DNA from 4 places in the Bacillus haynesii genome. Region 1 is predicted to be linked to each of the others. Evidence: riboswitches for the same ligand, from Rfam matches in the RefSeq annotation. Region 1 holds a riboswitch; each other region holds the start of a gene.
What was found. Region 1 has a riboswitch for S-adenosylmethionine ahead of mtnW (2,3-diketo-5-methylthiopentyl-1-phosphate enolase). Riboswitches for the same ligand answer to the same signal wherever they lie in the genome.

Region 2: another riboswitch for S-adenosylmethionine. It lies ahead of metN (methionine ABC transporter ATP-binding protein MetN); the one in region 1 lies ahead of mtnW (2,3-diketo-5-methylthiopentyl-1-phosphate enolase).
Region 3: another riboswitch for S-adenosylmethionine. It lies ahead of H2R00_RS16010 (5-methyltetrahydropteroyltriglutamate--homocysteine S-methyltransferase); the one in region 1 lies ahead of mtnW (2,3-diketo-5-methylthiopentyl-1-phosphate enolase).
Region 4: another riboswitch for S-adenosylmethionine. It lies ahead of H2R00_RS20595 (MetQ/NlpA family ABC transporter substrate-binding protein); the one in region 1 lies ahead of mtnW (2,3-diketo-5-methylthiopentyl-1-phosphate enolase).

The regions. Positions count from the first base shown of each region.
Region 1 covers NZ_CP059494.1:1,572,575-1,576,729, reverse strand. The annotation lists gene H2R00_RS07775 (carbon-nitrogen family hydrolase) at 1-454, opposite strand, end outside; gene H2R00_RS07770 (pyridoxal phosphate-dependent aminotransferase) at 550-1,740, shown strand; SAM riboswitch class I at 1,790-1,889, shown strand; gene mtnW (2,3-diketo-5-methylthiopentyl-1-phosphate enolase) at 1,974-3,191, shown strand; gene mtnX (2-hydroxy-3-keto-5-methylthiopentenyl-1-phosphate phosphatase) at 3,188-3,886, shown strand; gene H2R00_RS07755 (methylthioribulose 1-phosphate dehydratase) at 3,847-4,155, shown strand, end outside.
Region 2 covers NZ_CP059494.1:3,899,500-3,903,654, reverse strand. The annotation lists gene H2R00_RS19280 (methionine ABC transporter permease) at 1-231, opposite strand, end outside; gene metN (methionine ABC transporter ATP-binding protein MetN) at 224-1,249, opposite strand; SAM riboswitch class I at 1,366-1,473, opposite strand; gene H2R00_RS19270 (SCP2 sterol-binding domain-containing protein) at 1,657-2,004, opposite strand; gene H2R00_RS19265 (thioredoxin family protein) at 2,126-2,434, opposite strand; gene H2R00_RS19260 (toprim domain-containing protein) at 2,460-2,804, opposite strand; gene H2R00_RS19255 (YusG family protein) at 2,867-3,103, opposite strand; gene gcvH (glycine cleavage system protein GcvH) at 3,164-3,547, opposite strand; gene H2R00_RS19245 (arsenate reductase family protein) at 3,609-3,965, opposite strand; gene H2R00_RS19240 (acyl-CoA dehydrogenase FadE) at 4,080-4,155, opposite strand, start outside.
Region 3 covers NZ_CP059494.1:3,234,891-3,239,045, forward strand. The annotation lists gene H2R00_RS16005 (glycosyltransferase family 39 protein) at 1-448, opposite strand, end outside; gene H2R00_RS16010 (5-methyltetrahydropteroyltriglutamate--homocysteine S-methyltransferase) at 594-1,724, opposite strand; SAM riboswitch class I at 1,798-1,907, opposite strand; gene H2R00_RS16015 (DUF3298 and DUF4163 domain-containing protein) at 2,227-2,910, shown strand; gene H2R00_RS16020 (chorismate--pyruvate lyase family protein) at 3,008-3,538, opposite strand; gene H2R00_RS16025 (LacI family DNA-binding transcriptional regulator) at 3,735-4,155, opposite strand, start outside.
Region 4 covers NZ_CP059494.1:4,133,471-4,137,625, reverse strand. The annotation lists gene H2R00_RS20600 (MDR family MFS transporter) at 1-997, opposite strand, end outside; gene H2R00_RS20595 (MetQ/NlpA family ABC transporter substrate-binding protein) at 1,119-1,943, opposite strand; SAM riboswitch class I at 2,001-2,108, opposite strand; gene H2R00_RS20590 (sunset domain-containing protein) at 2,239-2,919, shown strand; gene H2R00_RS20585 (ABC transporter permease) at 2,948-4,155, opposite strand, start outside.

The DNA.
Region 1 (4,155 bases):
CCGGGAATCGGATGTCGTAGCAGATAAACCCCGCAGCCGTGATCCCTTCAAGCTCGAAGCTCCCGTCGCCTGAGCCAGATGACAAATAGAGGTGTTCGTCCATCAGCTGAAAAAGGTGAGCTTTGCTGTATTCTTTGATTAAATTTCCGTTTTTGTCTGCGATGTACATGATATTGTATACACCGCTTTTTTTCTTGACGGCGACTGAGCCGCATACGATATGGACCCGGTTTGCTTTTGCCGTTTCCTGCAGCCATCTCTTCGTTTGCCTGCCTTCTTCATCCGCGATGGAGCCGAGATTTTTTAAATCATAACCCGTCGTCCACAGCTCGGGAAGGAGAAAGACATCCGCCTTTCGGCTTTCCTGTTCGATCAGCTGCTCCGCTTTTTTGAAATTTTCAGAAGGATTTCCGTATGCGATATCGAATTGCAGGCATGAAATTGTCAGCTTCAATCTGGATCACCTCATTTTTTTCTTTACATTTTACATTTAACAATATATGATGATGGACTATCATTTCAAGAATTTTTCAAAAGCGGGTGAATCGTATGAAATTTGAGCTTTCAGATGTGTTGAAACAGCTGCCTGAGCAGTTTTTCGCTTCCTTGGTCAAAAAGGTGAATGAAAAAATTGCCGCCGGCCATGATGTGATCAATCTCGGTCAGGGGAATCCGGATCAGCCGACACCGGATCACATCGTTGATACAATGGCGCAAGCCGTCCGCAACCCTGAAAACCATCAGTATTCCTCCTTTCGCGGCAGTCGTTCACTGAAGGAGGCGGCAGCCGCGTTCTATCAAAGGGAATACGGCGTAGAGCTCGATCCCGAACGCGAAGTCGCTGTATTGTTCGGCGGAAAAGCCGGTCTTGTCGAGCTCCCGCAATGTTTGTTAAATTCGGGGGATACCGTGCTCGTTCCCGATCCGGGTTATCCCGACTACTGGTCGGGCGTTGAGCTGGCAAGAGCGAACATGGAAACGATGCCGCTTACAGCGGACAATCAGTTTCTGCCTGACTACAGTCGGATTCCGAAGGAAGTGAAAGAAAAAGCGAAGCTCATGTATTTAAATTATCCGAACAATCCGACCGGTGCCCAAGCCACACCTGTTTTTTTCGAAGAGACCGTCCGGTTTGCCAAGTCGAACGGAATTTGCGTCGTCCACGATTTTGCCTACGGCGCGATCGGCTACGACGGCAAGAGGCCTGTCAGCTTTCTGGAAACGGCGGGGGCAAAAGACGCAGGAATCGAAATTTACACGCTTTCCAAAACGTATAATATGGCTGGATGGCGGGTCGGGTTTGCAGTTGGCAACGCCTCTGTGATCGAAGCGCTGAACCTTTATCAGGACCATATGTATGTCAGCCTCTTTAAAGCGGTCCAAGACGCCGCGGCGACCGCGCTCCTATCAGATCAAGCGTGTGTCAAGGAGCAAAATGAGCGCTACGAAAAAAGGCGGGATGCATGGATTCGTGCGGTCCGCGATATCGGCTGGCATGCGGATGCTCCGCAAGGATCTTTTTTCGCCTGGATGCCTGTTCCCGACGGATATACATCTGAGTCTTTTTCCGATCTGCTTCTCGAAAAAGCGAACGTCGTCACAGCGCCCGGCATCGGCTTCGGCAAACACGGAGAAGGATACGTGAGAGTCGGCCTCTTGACAAGCGAAGAGCGGCTCCGGGAAGCGGCTTCGCGTATTGCCGAGCTGAATATATTCAAAAAGACCGGCCACAGTCATTGACAATCGGGAAAAACGATGGGATAATTCAAAATAATTTATAAAATCAATATTCTTATCAAGAGCAGGCAGAGGGACAAGCCCGATGAAGCCCGGCAACCGACTTTTTAAGCACGGTGCTAATTCTTGCAGCTGACGCTGAGAGATAAGGATTCGAACCTGAAAAGCGAAACCTCTTTTAGCTAAAGCAGCAAAAGAGGTTTTTTTATATGAATGAAGCAGGAAGGAGCTACACAATGAGTGAACTTTTGGCAACATATATTTTGGCAGATCCAGGATGTGACGCAGAAAAGCGGGCTGAGCAAATCGCGATCGGGCTGACGGTCGGATCGTGGACAGATCTGCCGCTCTTAAAGCAGGAGCAGCTGAAAAAGCATAAAGGACGCGTCGTCAAGGTCGAAGAAACAGAAAGCGCACTGGGGGAAAAACAGGCAACGGTTACCATCGCCTATCCGGAAGCCAATTTTACAAGCGACATTCCCGCTGTGCTGACGACCGTTTTTGGCAAGCTGTCTCTCGATGGAAAAATCAAATTGGCTGATTTGGAGTTTTCGCAGTATTTTAAACAATCATTGCCGGGTCCGAAATTCGGCGTATACGGGATCCGGAAAAAAATCGGCGAATTTGAAAGGCCTCTGTTGATGAGCATTTTTAAAGGCGTCATTGGCCGCGATATGGAAGACTTGAAGGAACAGCTGAGGCAGCAGGCGCTTGGCGGAGTGGATTTGATCAAGGACGATGAAATCTTATTTGAAACAGGCAGTGCCCCCTTTGAAAAACGAATCACAGAAGGAAGGAAAGTGCTTAAGGCTGCCTTTGAAGAAACAGGGCGTAAAACCCTGTATGCCGTCAATCTGACGGGCAGGACAATGGAGCTGAAATCGAAGGCGAGAAAAGCAGCCGAGCTCGGAGCCGATGTTTTGCTGCTTAATGTGTATGCCTACGGGCTCGATGTTTTGCAAAGCCTTGCGGAAGACGACGACATTCCGCTGCCGATCATGGCGCACCCGGCAGTAAGCGGCGCACTCACTTCGTCGCCGCATTACGGTTTTTCCCATTCGCTCTTGCTCGGCAAGCTGAACCGGTATGCGGGTGCTGATTTCAGCCTGTTCCCTTCTCCGTACGGAAGCGTTGCTCTGCCGAAGCGGGCTGCGCTTGCCATATACGATGAATGCACGAAGGAAGACGTTTTTAAACCGACATTCGCGGTGCCGTCGGCCGGTATTCACCCCGGCATGGTCCCGCTCTTGATGAAAGACTTTGGCATTGACCATATCATCAATGCAGGCGGGGGGATTCACGGTCATCCAAACGGAGCGGCAGGCGGAGGAAGAGCGTTTCGGGCGGTCATTGATGCCGTCCTGGAAGCGGAGCCTGTCGAAGAAAAAGCAAAGCGTTCTCCCGATTTGAAGCTCGCCCTTGAAAAATGGGGAAGGGTTGAGGTTTCTGTATGAGGAAGCCGCTTATCATTTGTGATTTTGACGGAACGATCACAACAAACGACAACATCATCAGCATTATGAAACAATTTGCTCCAAAAGAGTGGATTGCTTTAAAAGACGGGGTTCTGTCCAAGGACATATCGATTAAGGACGGAGTCGGCAGAATGTTTGAATTGCTGCCGAGCAGCCTGAAAGAAGACATTACGGCATATGTACTGAAACAAGCCGAGATCCGCCCCGGGTTTAAAGAGTTTGTCTCTTTCCTGGATGAGAAGGGTCTTCCGTTTTACGTCGTGAGCGGAGGGATGGATTTTTTCGTCTATCCCCTGCTTGAAGGAATTGTTGAAAAGAACCGCATTTATTGCAACGAGGCCGGCTTCACAGGCCGCAATATCGAGATCCGCTGGCCGTATCCGTGTGACGGGGGCTGCGGAAATGAATGCGGATGCTGCAAGCCTTCCATCATCCGCCGGCTGAAAGGTCGGGACGATTTTGTTGTCATGATCGGGGACTCTGTTACAGATGTTGAAGCTGCCAAATGTTCCGACTTGTGCATCGCGCGCGATTATTTGCTGCGCGAATGTGAAGGGCTCGGTTTGAAGCACGCAGCATTCGGCGATTTCCACGATGCAAAACGAATACTTGAAGAGACCGCGGAGGTGAAAGGATGGCTATTGAGCAAAAACGGCAGGAACTTGCCGAGGTAAAAAAAGAGCTTGCGGAAAGGGATTGGTTCCCGGCGACAAGCGGTAATCTGTCAATCAAAGTATCAGAAGGCCCGCTGCGATTTCTCATCACGGCAAGCGGAAAAGATAAGCGAAAAGAGACCGCGGAGGATTTTCTGCTGGCGGACGAAGAGGGGAGGCCGGCGGAGACCGGACATGCGCTGAAGCCGTCGGCGGAGACGCTGCTGCACACCTTTGTCTATCAAAATACAAACGCCGGCTGCTGTCTTCATGTCCATACGATTGACAAC
Region 2 (4,155 bases), 1.9 Mb from region 1:
AATCAATATAATAAAAGGAATAGACCTGAACACATTGACAATTGCCGATATTACACCGTTAACGACCCGGTTCTGCCAAATGTTTCCTTTTGAAGTCAAATACAGCAGCATACCGAGAATCACTCCGATGATAAAAGCAAACAATAGGGAAATTCCTGTCATATATATCGTTTCATACGTAGCTTCCCACAGCTGCTCCATATCTACGTTTGGAAACAGTTTTTCAAACATTCGTGATCACCTCTGCTTCTACCTGGCGGCTCTTGATGAAATCGACCACATCATTGACCTCGTTTTCATGTCCGTCGACATGAATGAACAATGAACCGTATGCGCCGTCCTGAGTTTGCGAGATTTTGCCTTGAAGGATGTTGACTTCAACATTGAACTTCCGAATGATCTGCGTGATCAGCGGCGATTCGGCTGCTTCACCGACGAAGGTGAGCTTGATCGTCCGTCCGGATGTCGTTTCTTCGAGGAAATGCTTCAGCGTTTCCTTTGTTTCCACCGGTTCTGTTACCTGCTGAACAAAGCGCTTTGTCATTTCTTCCTTCGGCTTGAGGAATACGTTCAGCACATCGCCTTCTTCTACGACCTTTCCGTTTTCCATGACGGCCACTCTGTGGCAGATTTTCCTGATGACATGCATTTCATGAGTAATCAGGACAATGGTCAGCCCGAGCCTTTCATTGATATCGGACAGAAGACCCAGGATCGAGTCAGTCGTCTGCGGATCAAGCGCTGATGTCGCTTCATCGCATAAGAGAACTTTCGGATTGTTTGCGAGCGCCCGTGCGATGCCGACGCGCTGCTTTTGCCCTCCGCTAAGCTGTGAAGGGTAGGCGTTTTCCTTGCCTTCAAGACCGACAAGCTTAATCAGTTCAGCGACTCTTTTCAGACGTTTTGCTTTGCTGACACCGGCGATCTCCAGCGGAAACGCAATATTGTCGCGCACCGTTCTTGACCACAAGAGGTTGAAATGCTGGAAAATCATGCTGATTTCCTGCCTTGCATTCCTCAGCTTCTTCCCTTTGATCTCGCTGATTGTTCTGCCGGCTACTTCAACCGTACCTGAAGTCGGCTGTTCAAGTCCGTTCAAGAGACGGATCAAGGAGCTTTTTCCAGCTCCGCTATATCCAATAATTCCGAAGATTTCACCTTTTTTAATCGTAAGGGTGACATCTTGGACAGCATTGACATCTCCATGCTTTGACCGATAAATCTTTGAAACATTTTGAAGATTTATCAAAAGCCATCACCTGCTTTCTTGCTCAATTCTCATAGTTGTCTAAATTCCTGATCAAACAATGAAAAAAGCCTTTCTGCACACATGAGCAGAAAGGCTTTTGAATAGTCTGGGCCTTTCTCTCATCTTTCAAAGCATAATGCTTCGCGTGAATTGGCACCATTTCAACACGTGTTGATGGTTGCCGGGTTTCATAGGGCACTTCCCTCCACCTCTCTGGATAAGAGAAACATATATTTATTTTTTGATTATTATGATCGGAATTCTTAAAGTAGGATATCATGCGGAAAAATAGTTGTCAACTATTTTTCTTAAGACAATCGGCCTACGGCGAAAAGAGACGAACGCAAACGCCCGTCCCTGTCTGACTTATACACGGAATGTGCCGATTTTTCAAATTTTTAATAAGTCTATGAATAAAGATCGCTGTTTTTAAAGAAGCCGTCCGTCAGCCATAAAATCGCTTCAAGCTTCAATAAAGCTCTGAAAGAGCCTTTAACTTTAACAGTGCCGCGCTGTACGAGATGCTGCAACGAAATGTCACCGTGTAGAAGGTCAATAATCTCGCTTTGCTCTCCAAAAAAGGTCAAATGAGCTTTTTCTACAGGAGAAGATTTTTCCATTTCCCCTTTTTCGTTGATCGCTAACGTAAAAGCTTCTTTCTCGCCTTGAAACGTAATCAGCAAAGCCGTTGTAGATAATAGAGGTTTTAAAAAAAGAGCCTTGTCCTCTCTTTCTATCAATCCCATTTTCTCCAACTGTATAACCTCCTGTAAATTGGTCATACTTACAGATTCTCTGTCTGCCGCAGGAGTTCCTTTAGGAATTGCTCGACAAGTTTTTGCTGGTTATTTCCCGAGAAATATGTCAAAACCGCCCTTAATCCACAACATTTTGTTTAATCGTATCATATAAGTAGGAAACGGAGTGAAAAGCGTATTCTTTTTTGACGACTCGCCCGTTTTTGTAAAGGATAAAACACGGAACGCTTTCTATTTCCTGCTCCTTGGCAAATGACGGGGAATAATTGAGATTGTTTTTATAAAAAGGAACGTCCTTCATCATTTCATCAACGACTTCCAGCATTCTTCCGGCCAGTTGACACGTTCCGCAGAACGGCGTGTATACATATAGAAGACAGGTTTCATGCTCAAGCCGTTTTAGCTCTTTTTCTTGAAGTTCTTGCATCTGTTGAACCGCACCTCAATACTTTTTATAATAGATATTTTGTATGTACCCGGATGTTTGAACGAAATAATACTTCTGCAACATGCTGACTCGGGGCGGAAGCGACTTCTTTGTATACTCTATCGATGTATAGATGCGAAGCTTGGGGGAGCTCCCTCTTCAGCTGACGGCGGAGCTTTTCGCCTGATTCATCGGCATCCACCAGGATATAAACGTCTTTATCAAACAGCGTCTCGGCGAATTCATCGAGTTTTGCCTGGCTGATCGTTCCGTTTGTGCAAATGATGTCCACGGGCTCTTCGATGACATGCTTCACTTTTTGCTTATCTGATTTCCCTTCGACAATCATGACTTTTTCATTTTCCGGCATATGGATCACCTTTAAAGATTTACTTGTAAAAAAAGGCAGTGAATATTCACCGCCTGACTTGATTAACACCAGCCTTGGTGGTCATCACAGTCTACATATTTAGCATCCGGTCCGCTTACGGTATCCGCCATTTTGTAAAACTTTTCATCTTGGAATGAATATCCAGATTTCAACTCGTATTGATCCTTGCCGGTCATTCGGCCGATCAGCTCATTTTCATGATACAGCTGCGTTCCACCGTTTTTTAATCGGCTTTCCACATGTTCTGTAATATCAATACGTTCTTTTTTCAGCGTCAATTTGGACACCCCCTCTTGATATAGAGTATCCAAACGACGAACAGCTATCCTGAATAATCCTTAGTCTTCTTTTATCATGTCCTCATATTGCTCGGCTGTCATCAGATTTTCGATTTCAGAAGCATCAGACGGCTCGACAATAATCATCCATGCCTTTTCATACGGAGACTCGTTGACGAATTCAGGGCTGTCTTCCAAATCTTCGTTCACTTCGACCACTTTTCCGTTGATCGGGGCATACAGCTCAGAAACGGTCTTTACGGATTCAACGCTGCCAAAAGGCTCGTCCGCCTTGATTTCGTCTCCCACTTCAGGAAGCTCGACAAATACGATGTCTCCAAGCTCAGATTGTGCAAAGTCTGTAATGCCGATTCTGACTTTATCTCCTTCGGTTTTCACCCATTCGTGTTCTTCTGAATAACGCAACTCTTTCGGTGTGCTCATGCTAACCCCTCCATAAAGTGTTTTAATCGATCCTACATTGAAGATATCATATTTTGATGTGTTATAACCAGTATGTCTTAAACTGATCTTCTTTAAAACCGACCGTTACTTTACTGCCGTCTGTCGTAATTGGGCGTTTGATCAGCATACCGTCTGATGCAAGCAGTTCCAGCTGCTCATCTTCAGACATGCTTTGCAGCTTGTCTTTCAGGCCGAGTTCGCGGTATTTTTGGCCGCTCGTGTTGAAAAACTTCTTCAATTCAAGCCCGCTTTTCTCGTAGAGCTCTTTCAGTTTTTCCTTGCTCGGCGGCTGTTCTGCGATATGTATCCCATTGATTTCTTTTCCGTGGTCTTCGAGCCATTTTTTCGCTTTGCGGCATGTCCCGCATTTCGGATACCAGTAAAAATCCAAAGCCATACATACACCCCTCTCATTTAATCGAGGTAATTTTAACATAGATCGAATGAAAAACCTAAAACAGTGCTTGATTCTATAGAAGCTTAAAAGCCCCGCCTAAAGCAGGGCTTTCGTTTATACGATATATTTCTCAGCTTCAAAGACTTCCTTAGCTGCCTGGCGCTTTTTCTCAATGACGTTGACAGGCGTA
Region 3 (4,155 bases), 1.7 Mb from region 1:
AGGTTGCAATCATCAAGCAAAGAACGAGAATGCTGTCGACGTTGTTTGTATGGCTGACCGCAACGGCAATCGGCGTACACGCCATAATAAGAGCTGAAATTCTGGCCGCCGTTTTGCCAAAGGTAGGTTTTACAATGAAGTACAAGAGTGCTACGGAAATCACTTCGGCAATGGCTTCAGGGAGGACGACGCTCCAGCCGTGCACGCCGAACACAAGTGCAAAGAGTGCTTGAATCCAGAGTGCGACAGGCGGTTTATCAACTGTTACAAAGCCTGCCGGATCAAATGATGCGTAAAAGAAGTTATAAAAGCTTTGGGTCATACTTTCAACGGCCGCCGTATAGTAGGCGTTGTCTGTGTCATTATTCCAGATGCCGTACAAGTTTAAAGCTGCTGATAATACAAGAATGAAGACCAGGAATATATCGATATTCCTTTTCTTAATCATTGTTCGATCACCTCACTAAAGAGCATTATAGAAGGCAAATATGATCAAACTATGAACAAATCAAGAAGGAATTTTAAATTGTAATAGAGGGGCAAAAAAAAGAGACATGCCGTCAAAAGCATGTCTCAAAATATGAGGTGAGGTGTTATTTCCATATATCTTCTGCGATCTCGACGACATGACGCAGTTTTTCCCATTGCTGCTCTTCTGTCAGGAGATTGCCTTCTTCTGTGGAGGCAAAGCCGCACTGCGGGCTCAAGCACAACTGGTTCAGGTCGACGAAGCGGGAAGCCTCTTCTATGCGCCGCTTAATGGCATCCGGGTTTTCAAGCTCTCCGAATTTGGATGTGATGAGACCGAGGACGATCTGCAAGTCTTTCCGTTTGACATAGCGAAGCGGTTCGAAGCCGCCGGAGCGCTCATCATCAAATTCAAGGAAAAGTCCGTCTAAGTTTAGTCCGTCAAAGATCGTTTCTGCAGCTGCGTCGTAGCCGCCTTCTGCCACCCATGTCGACTTGAAGTTGCCGCGGCAAATATGCATCGTCACCGTCAAATCGTCGGGACGTCCTGCAATTGCTTCATTGATTGTATTGGCAAAGGACTCGCGGAGCTCATCCGCTTCACGCCCGAAGGCTTTGATCTGCTCTTGTCCTTTTTCTGAGAAAAATACGGACCAGGCCGTGTCATCCAGCTGCAAATAGCGGCAGCCGGCATCGTAAAATGCGCGGATCGCTTTTTTGTATGCCTGCGCCACATCGTGATGGAACTCATCCAGATTTTCGTACGGACTTTCTCCAAGCTTTCCTCTGAAAAACAGCATATTCGGGCTCGGAATCGTCATTTTCGGCGTATGTGTTCCCGCAACTTGATGAAGAAATTTATAATCTTCCAGCATCGGATGGTTTGTAAAATCGACTTTGCTTGTTACTTTAATGCCGCGCGGCTTCGTTTCAACATTATGAAATTGAATGCCCTTGTCCGCTCTATATCCTTCTACGCCGTCAAGTCCTTCAAGAAAATCGAAATGCCACCATGACCTGCGGAATTCCCCGTCTGTGACGGCTTTAAGACCAATTTCTTTTTGCTTTTCGACAATGCGCTTAATCTCTTCGTTTTCGACTTCGCGCAGTTGTTCAGCGCTAATTTCGCCGTTCGCTTTTTGGAGGCGCGCTTTTTTTACAGGCTCAGACCTTAAAAGGCTTCCCACCTGATCAGCTCTGTACGGTCCAATTTTTCTTCCTGGCGTTTGCTTCAGTACATCGGTTGATTGTGTCATGCTTCATCCCTCTTTCTTTATAGACATAAAAAAGCTCTTCCCGATAAGGAAGAGCTTGATATATTCAATCTCCTCCTTATCTTCAAGAGCACGAACATGCTCTTAAGGATTTAGCACCATTCTGTCATAGACAGCGGTTGCCGGGTTTCACAGGGCCAGTCCCTCCACCACTCTTGATAAGGAAAACCTTTTTATGCGATTTTTTAATAGTTTTAATATTAATACTTTTTATAAAAATGTCAATGGGTTTAAAAAAACTCTTTGGTTTTTTCATTTTCTTCATCTGCTGTTAAACCGGAGGGCGTATCAAATCAATGTGTGAGTTTTTCGTCAAGACAGCCGTTCAAACAGTCAACAAGGTGTTGAACGAACAGGTTGAATTAGAATATTTTTCAATTTTTATTTCCAAAAACAGAAACTTTTTATCGAGTTCACCGGTCTATCATGTGTACCTGATTTCAAAATGGGTATTATAAAAAATGACAGATTAAGGAGGGTTCTTATGAACAAAAAAACAGTGTTTAAAGCGTTCGGAATGTTGATGACAGGGGTATTGTTTTTTGCGCTGTACAGTGCGGCCGCACTTCCTTCTGCACACGCGGCAAATGAAAAAAAACCGACGGTCACGAGCCATACGTACAAAAACATTAAGGCTTTGAAATACCCGCAGGTTTCAAATGTAAGCACCAAATCTCTCCAAAACAAGATCAACAAAGATTTTAAACATTATATTGAGCAGTCCTACAAAGATTATGTGAAAAACAAGAAAGACGGCCAACAGCACGGATATCAAACGGATTACCAAACGTCCTTTGAAGTGAAATACCGGACCGGCCAAAAGCTGAGCATCCTGACAAGCAATTATGTCTACTCCGGCGGAGCGCACGGAAATACGGCAGTCCGCTCTTTCAACTATGATCTTGTCTCTAAAAAACGGGTGTATTTAACCGACATCTTAAATACAAAATCGAAAATGGATAAGACAAAAACATACATTTACAACTATATCCAAAAACACCGCGACATTTTCTTCCCGGATGTGAAGAAGAAAGACATCGTCCTCGGTAAAAACACGGCTTTCTATTATACAAAAGACGGCATTGCGATCGTCTTCCAGCAATACGATGTAGCCCCTTATGCCGCCGGAAATCCGGTCGTTGCCGTTCCAAAAACAGTGTATCAATAAATAACAGCCCCTGTTTCTCAGGGGTTTTTGTTTTGAGGAAAGAGAAATGGGGAGATTATGGAAGCCCTTTCATGAAGCGGCAGCTGACGGGCATGATTTAGCCCGCAGTCAGTTTGCAGATTTTTTCTAAATCGAACAGCTCGCAGACATAGAACATGCACTGCCGGCCGCTGATGATCTGATATTTTTTAAAAGCATATGTCTGGTCTGCTGAAACAGGTACAAGTTGTGTGAAATGTTTTCCCAGGCAGTCGCCCGTGCTGAAAATTTCACGCCTTGACTCCAGTTCTGCAATGATTTTTCCGATGGGAAGCCTTTCTTCCTGCAAATCTTGTTTGATGGCGAGCGGCAGTAGGTTTGTTTTGACATAAACATAATTATAAGATAAATAATCATCGCCTGTTTTCAAAGAGGAGGTTCTAAACAAGATCTCATCATCGCGTTGAAACAGCCTCGCTTCTTCAGGTGACAGCTTGTCATAATCAATATTATTTTGCTGAAAAACTTCGATTTCGGTTTTGCCGCCGATCAGCGTTTCAATCGCTTTGGTTGTTGAACCATCGGTTTTGGTTAACATGTCTTTTACTAGAGCAACAAGAGCTTTAGGAAAAAAGTGGCTTACGCTCAATTAAAGGCACCTCCGCACCAAAATTAGAATTTTTTGAAAACTTGTCTTTAAATTTATCATGTGGAGATGAGTTTGTCTAGAAAAATAAGTTAAATTTTAGGTTAGTAATGTAAATTTTATCTTTTTTATAATTGAATAGATCAGGATATGTATGGAAAAAGGAGACGTCAATGTCTCCTTTTTTTGTCCCATTATTTTAAGTCGTCTCTCCTTCTAACAGCTGTACGGGCAAATAGGTTTCCAGCGGCAAATCATCGAATTCGCCTTCAATGGCTTTGGACAAAATCTCGATGGCCGTCTTGGAAATGAGTTCGATCGGCTGCTGGATGGTTGTCAATTCCGGGAGGATGGACTGAACCGCTTCCGTTCCGTCGTAGCCGATCACCTTTAATTGCCCGGGAATGTCTTTTCCGCGTTTTTTTGCTTCGGTGATGACCGTAGCGGCCATGAGGTCATCACTGGCAAAAATGCCATCAGCTGCAGGCTGTTCATCAAACAGTTTTGAAATGATTTCCCGGTAATTTTGATGAAAGGGAACTTCATATGTAATCGGCTGTCTCCCGTGTTGTCGCATCACATCTTCATATGCTTTTCTTCTAAGATTTGCCGGTGTTTTC
Region 4 (4,155 bases), 1.7 Mb from region 1:
CTTGATAAAACCCTTCTTTCCCCCTCGGTGCGAGACGGTTTGCGATTGTCGGCACAGCCGGCCATACAAGCATTTCGCCAATGGTCAGCACAACCATCGCGGCAAGAAACCCAGGAAACCGTTCAGCGCCAAACAAAATTCCGTATGCCATCATAAAAATGACAAATCCGATCACGATTTGGTTTTTCAGCGATTCGGCAAACCGTTTCACAAAAAAACCGATCAGCGGCTGACCGAAAACAATGAGCGCCCCGTTCACTGTCCAAAGCACGCTGTACTGCCCCAGAGATATCCCCAGCTCCTGGGTATGTGAAGCGATGGTCGAGGACCATTGCGAATAAGCGACCCATCCGAGCAGGTAGCCCGTACATATGACCAAAAGCGCAGAAAATCTCGATTTCCCGCTGACTGAATCGGCATGATCCAAAACAGAAGACTGCATAGCTTTTTCAGAGCGGATGCGTCTAAATCCGAAAAACGCAATCATGAAAAAGACGGCATATAGCATCGCATTCGCAAGAAAAACATACGCAAATGAAAAAGATGCGACAATTCCGCCGAGCGCTGACCCAACTGCCACCCCTGCGTTTTGCGCCACGTATACAGCATTAAACGGCTTTCTGCCGCCTTCCGGCCAAACTGACCCGGCCATTGCATAGCATGCCGGAAAAACGATCCCTGATCCAAAGCCGGCCAATGTTAAGAAAAGAATGTATTGGAACCAATCGTGAAAAAAGACGAGGCCTGAAAGGCTCGCAAACGTGATTACAATGCCAAGGACAACCGTTTTAAATCCGCCGATTTTATCGAATAGATAGCCCCCGAACAAATTGCCCAGCACATTTGCCCCTGAGTTCAGCATCAGCACAAATCCGGCCGCTGTCAGCGACTTTCCCAAATGCTGATGGATATAGATTGTATTCAGCGGCCATAAAAAAGATGCCCCTGTAACATTGATAAACATTCCGATGACCAAAAGCCATAATGTGCGCGGCATAGCGTTTCCTTCTTTCTCTTTATCATTCCCTCTAGATTCTATTCGTTTTGCCCATTTTTTTCAATTGACGCGATTTCAATTTTCAGCATAAAAAACCCCCTTTTTAAGGGGGAAAATTTTTTTATGATTTGGACATCCATTTCGGCTTTCCGAAACCGGCGAATTCCCGATCGATCGTATCTTCGAAAGCTTTGGATTTTACCGCTTCTTTGAGATCTTTGGCAAATGGCTTGTCTTTGTTTTTTTCATCCACTACTACTTGATTGCGGTAGCGGTCAGGCATGTTCTCAAGCGCCAGCGCGTCCTGCAGCTTCATATTGGCGGAGAGAGCGAAATTTCCCGGGACAGCCGCGATATCCAGGTCATCGACAGATCTTGGAAGATTGGCGGATTCAAGCTGTTTAAAAGTCAGCTTTTTCGGATTTTCCGCAATGTCCTGCACAGAAGCTTTCAATGTGTCGACATCGCTTTTCAGCCGAATCAGCCCCTGATCCTGAAGGGTTAAAAATGCCCTGGCAGCATTTGCCGGATCGTTTGGAACAGCCACTTCCGCTCCGGTTTTGACATCGTTCAAGTCGTTATATTTGGCAGAATAGAGACCCATCGGAGCAGTCGGCACAGAAATGAGCGCCGCAAGATTTTTATTGTTTTCTTGATTGTATGACTTCATAAAAACCTCGTGCTGAAACAAATTGGCGTCGAGTTCGCCTTCGCTTAACGCCGTGTTCGGCTGTATGTAATCGGTGAATTCGACCACTTCCACTTTATAGCCTTTTTTCTCAAGCTCAGGTTGAATCGCTTTTTTGACCATATCGTAATACGGTCCTGCAGTAGCGCCTATTTTGATCGTTTTGCCGTCGCTTTCGGCACTGTTTCCGCATGCGGCCAGAAGCGCCAAGCTCAAGGCCAGTACCAACGCAGAAGTCCATTTTAATAACTTGTTCATGTATATCTCCTCCTCCAAAATAAAAAAACTCTTTCAGACGGCTGAAAGAGTTGATTAAACTTATCTTTCAGAATGCGTCTGACATTCTGCTGGATTTAGCACCTTGCATTCCTGCAGGTTGCTGAGATTTCGCCGGGCCAGTCCCTCCATCTCTCTTTATAAGCTGCATATTCGGTTTTTAAATGATTTCTTTATTTTACGTTTGAATATTTAGATTTGCAAGAAGTTTTTTGTTATAAACATTTTTTTCTTTTTAAGCTAAAATATAGTTATCAATTAAGAAAGGAGACGAATCATGGAATCTATCATGCTGATCGGGTTTTTATCCTTCCTTTTTTCCATCTGCTATCTTGTATTTCATTTGATCAAAAGGATCTTTTCTCCAGGCAAAAGGTTTTCCAGGAAACTCTTTTATCCTTGTTTTGCAGGCGGACTTCTCCTCCTGATCATCTCTGCACCTTATTATGATGAGGAAACATATGCCGCCGATGAGACAAAAACGGAGGATCTGACAACCGAGCTTCAGGAACTGAAAACTGAACACAGCACTTTGCAAAAAGAGCAAACCGCATTAAAACAGCAGGTCAAACAGGCAAACAAAAAACTGAAGGCAGTCAAAGCGGAGAATGACACATTAAAAAAAGAAAACGAAAAACTGACAAAAGAAAAAGACTCGCTTACGAAAAAAACAAAATCGCTGACAGAAAAACTGGCTAAGGCTGAAGAAAAAAGCAGCAGTGCCGAAACCTCTGTAAAAGAAAAGAACGCCACCGCTCAGGCCGGGACGTCACACAGCTCGCCCGTCGCTAAGAACAGCAGCGCTGAGAGCAAACAGGAGTGCAAAATCAAAGGAAGCGTCAACCATATTTATCATACACCGGGAAGTACATATTATGACCGCACGAAAAACGTCACTCGCTGGTTCTGCACAGAACAGGAAGCGCGTGATGCGGGGTACAGACCTCCGAAACGTTAAAAAAGCCGGCATACCGCCGGCTTTTTCTTTACAGCTCTCTTCTTAATGCTGTCAGCACGTTCGTTCTTGTCGCTTTAATGGCCGGATTCAGGCCTGAAAGAATGGCGACTCCTGCACTGATCAAGGTCGCGATGAGGACAAGACTGACCGGAATGTACGAGAAGGTGATGCTGAGGTCTGCTGCACTCGTTTCTCCTTCTGAAACCGATGATAATATGACAGGTATAATCTTGTTCACTAAAAAGCTGATACCGTATGAGATGATAATACCTAAAACAGATCCTAAAATACCGATATAGGCGCTTTCAAGCAGGAACATTCGGCGGATCACGTTCGGGCTCGCCCCGATCGCTTTCATAATGCCGATTTCCTGCGTCCGTTCTGTAACCGCCATTGTCATCGTGTTGAAAATGCCGATCGCTGAAATCAAGACGGCAATGACTCCGACAAAGATCAGACCAATTTTAAAAGCCATGAAAAAAAGATTGATGCTTTCGAGCTTTTTCGTTATTGAATCGACGTAGTAGCCTTCATCCTCCAAATCTGTTGTCAGCTGTCCGACATGTTCAAAGTTATCCGCGTAAACCGAGAGCGACTTTTCGATCATGCCACTGTCTTTGTCCGCCTTCAGAAAACCGGTGATGTCTTTTTGCATGTCGTCGCTGACATAGACTGTTGAATCGCTCGCCCATTCATAAGAAGGTTTTTTCGTCACTCCGACAACTTTCAGATCATATGTTTTCGCTTCCCCTTCTTCACCTGTTTTTTCATCCATTTTTGAAATCTTTAATTCAATCGTTTTGCCGAGAATATCTTCTGCGTATCCTTTTGGTTCTTTTACTTCCTCGGCATTATTTTCCATCTGCTTTTCATAATCTGCGGCTTCTTTTTTCGTCCAGAGGTTCTTCCCGAAATGGTAGCCGACGACGATTTCATTCGGTGTTTTCGCTACGCGGCCGCGATCGAGTTTGATATTGGCTTTTTGCTCAGCGGCCATGTCGGTAATCGAGATATGCGAAATTTGATTATTGGTCCTGTTGCCCAATTTTGCTTCAGCAGGTGCGTACACCTTCGTGCGCTCGATAATCGCAGACACATCTTTGCGGTTTTCAAATTCTTTCAAGTCTTTCTTTTGAACTTTCTGATCGCTTTGCCCTTCTTTTCCGACAACATTTATCTCAGTCACGATCTGCTCTTTCATCAGCTGTTCAGTCATCGATTTTTGCAGGCCGAACC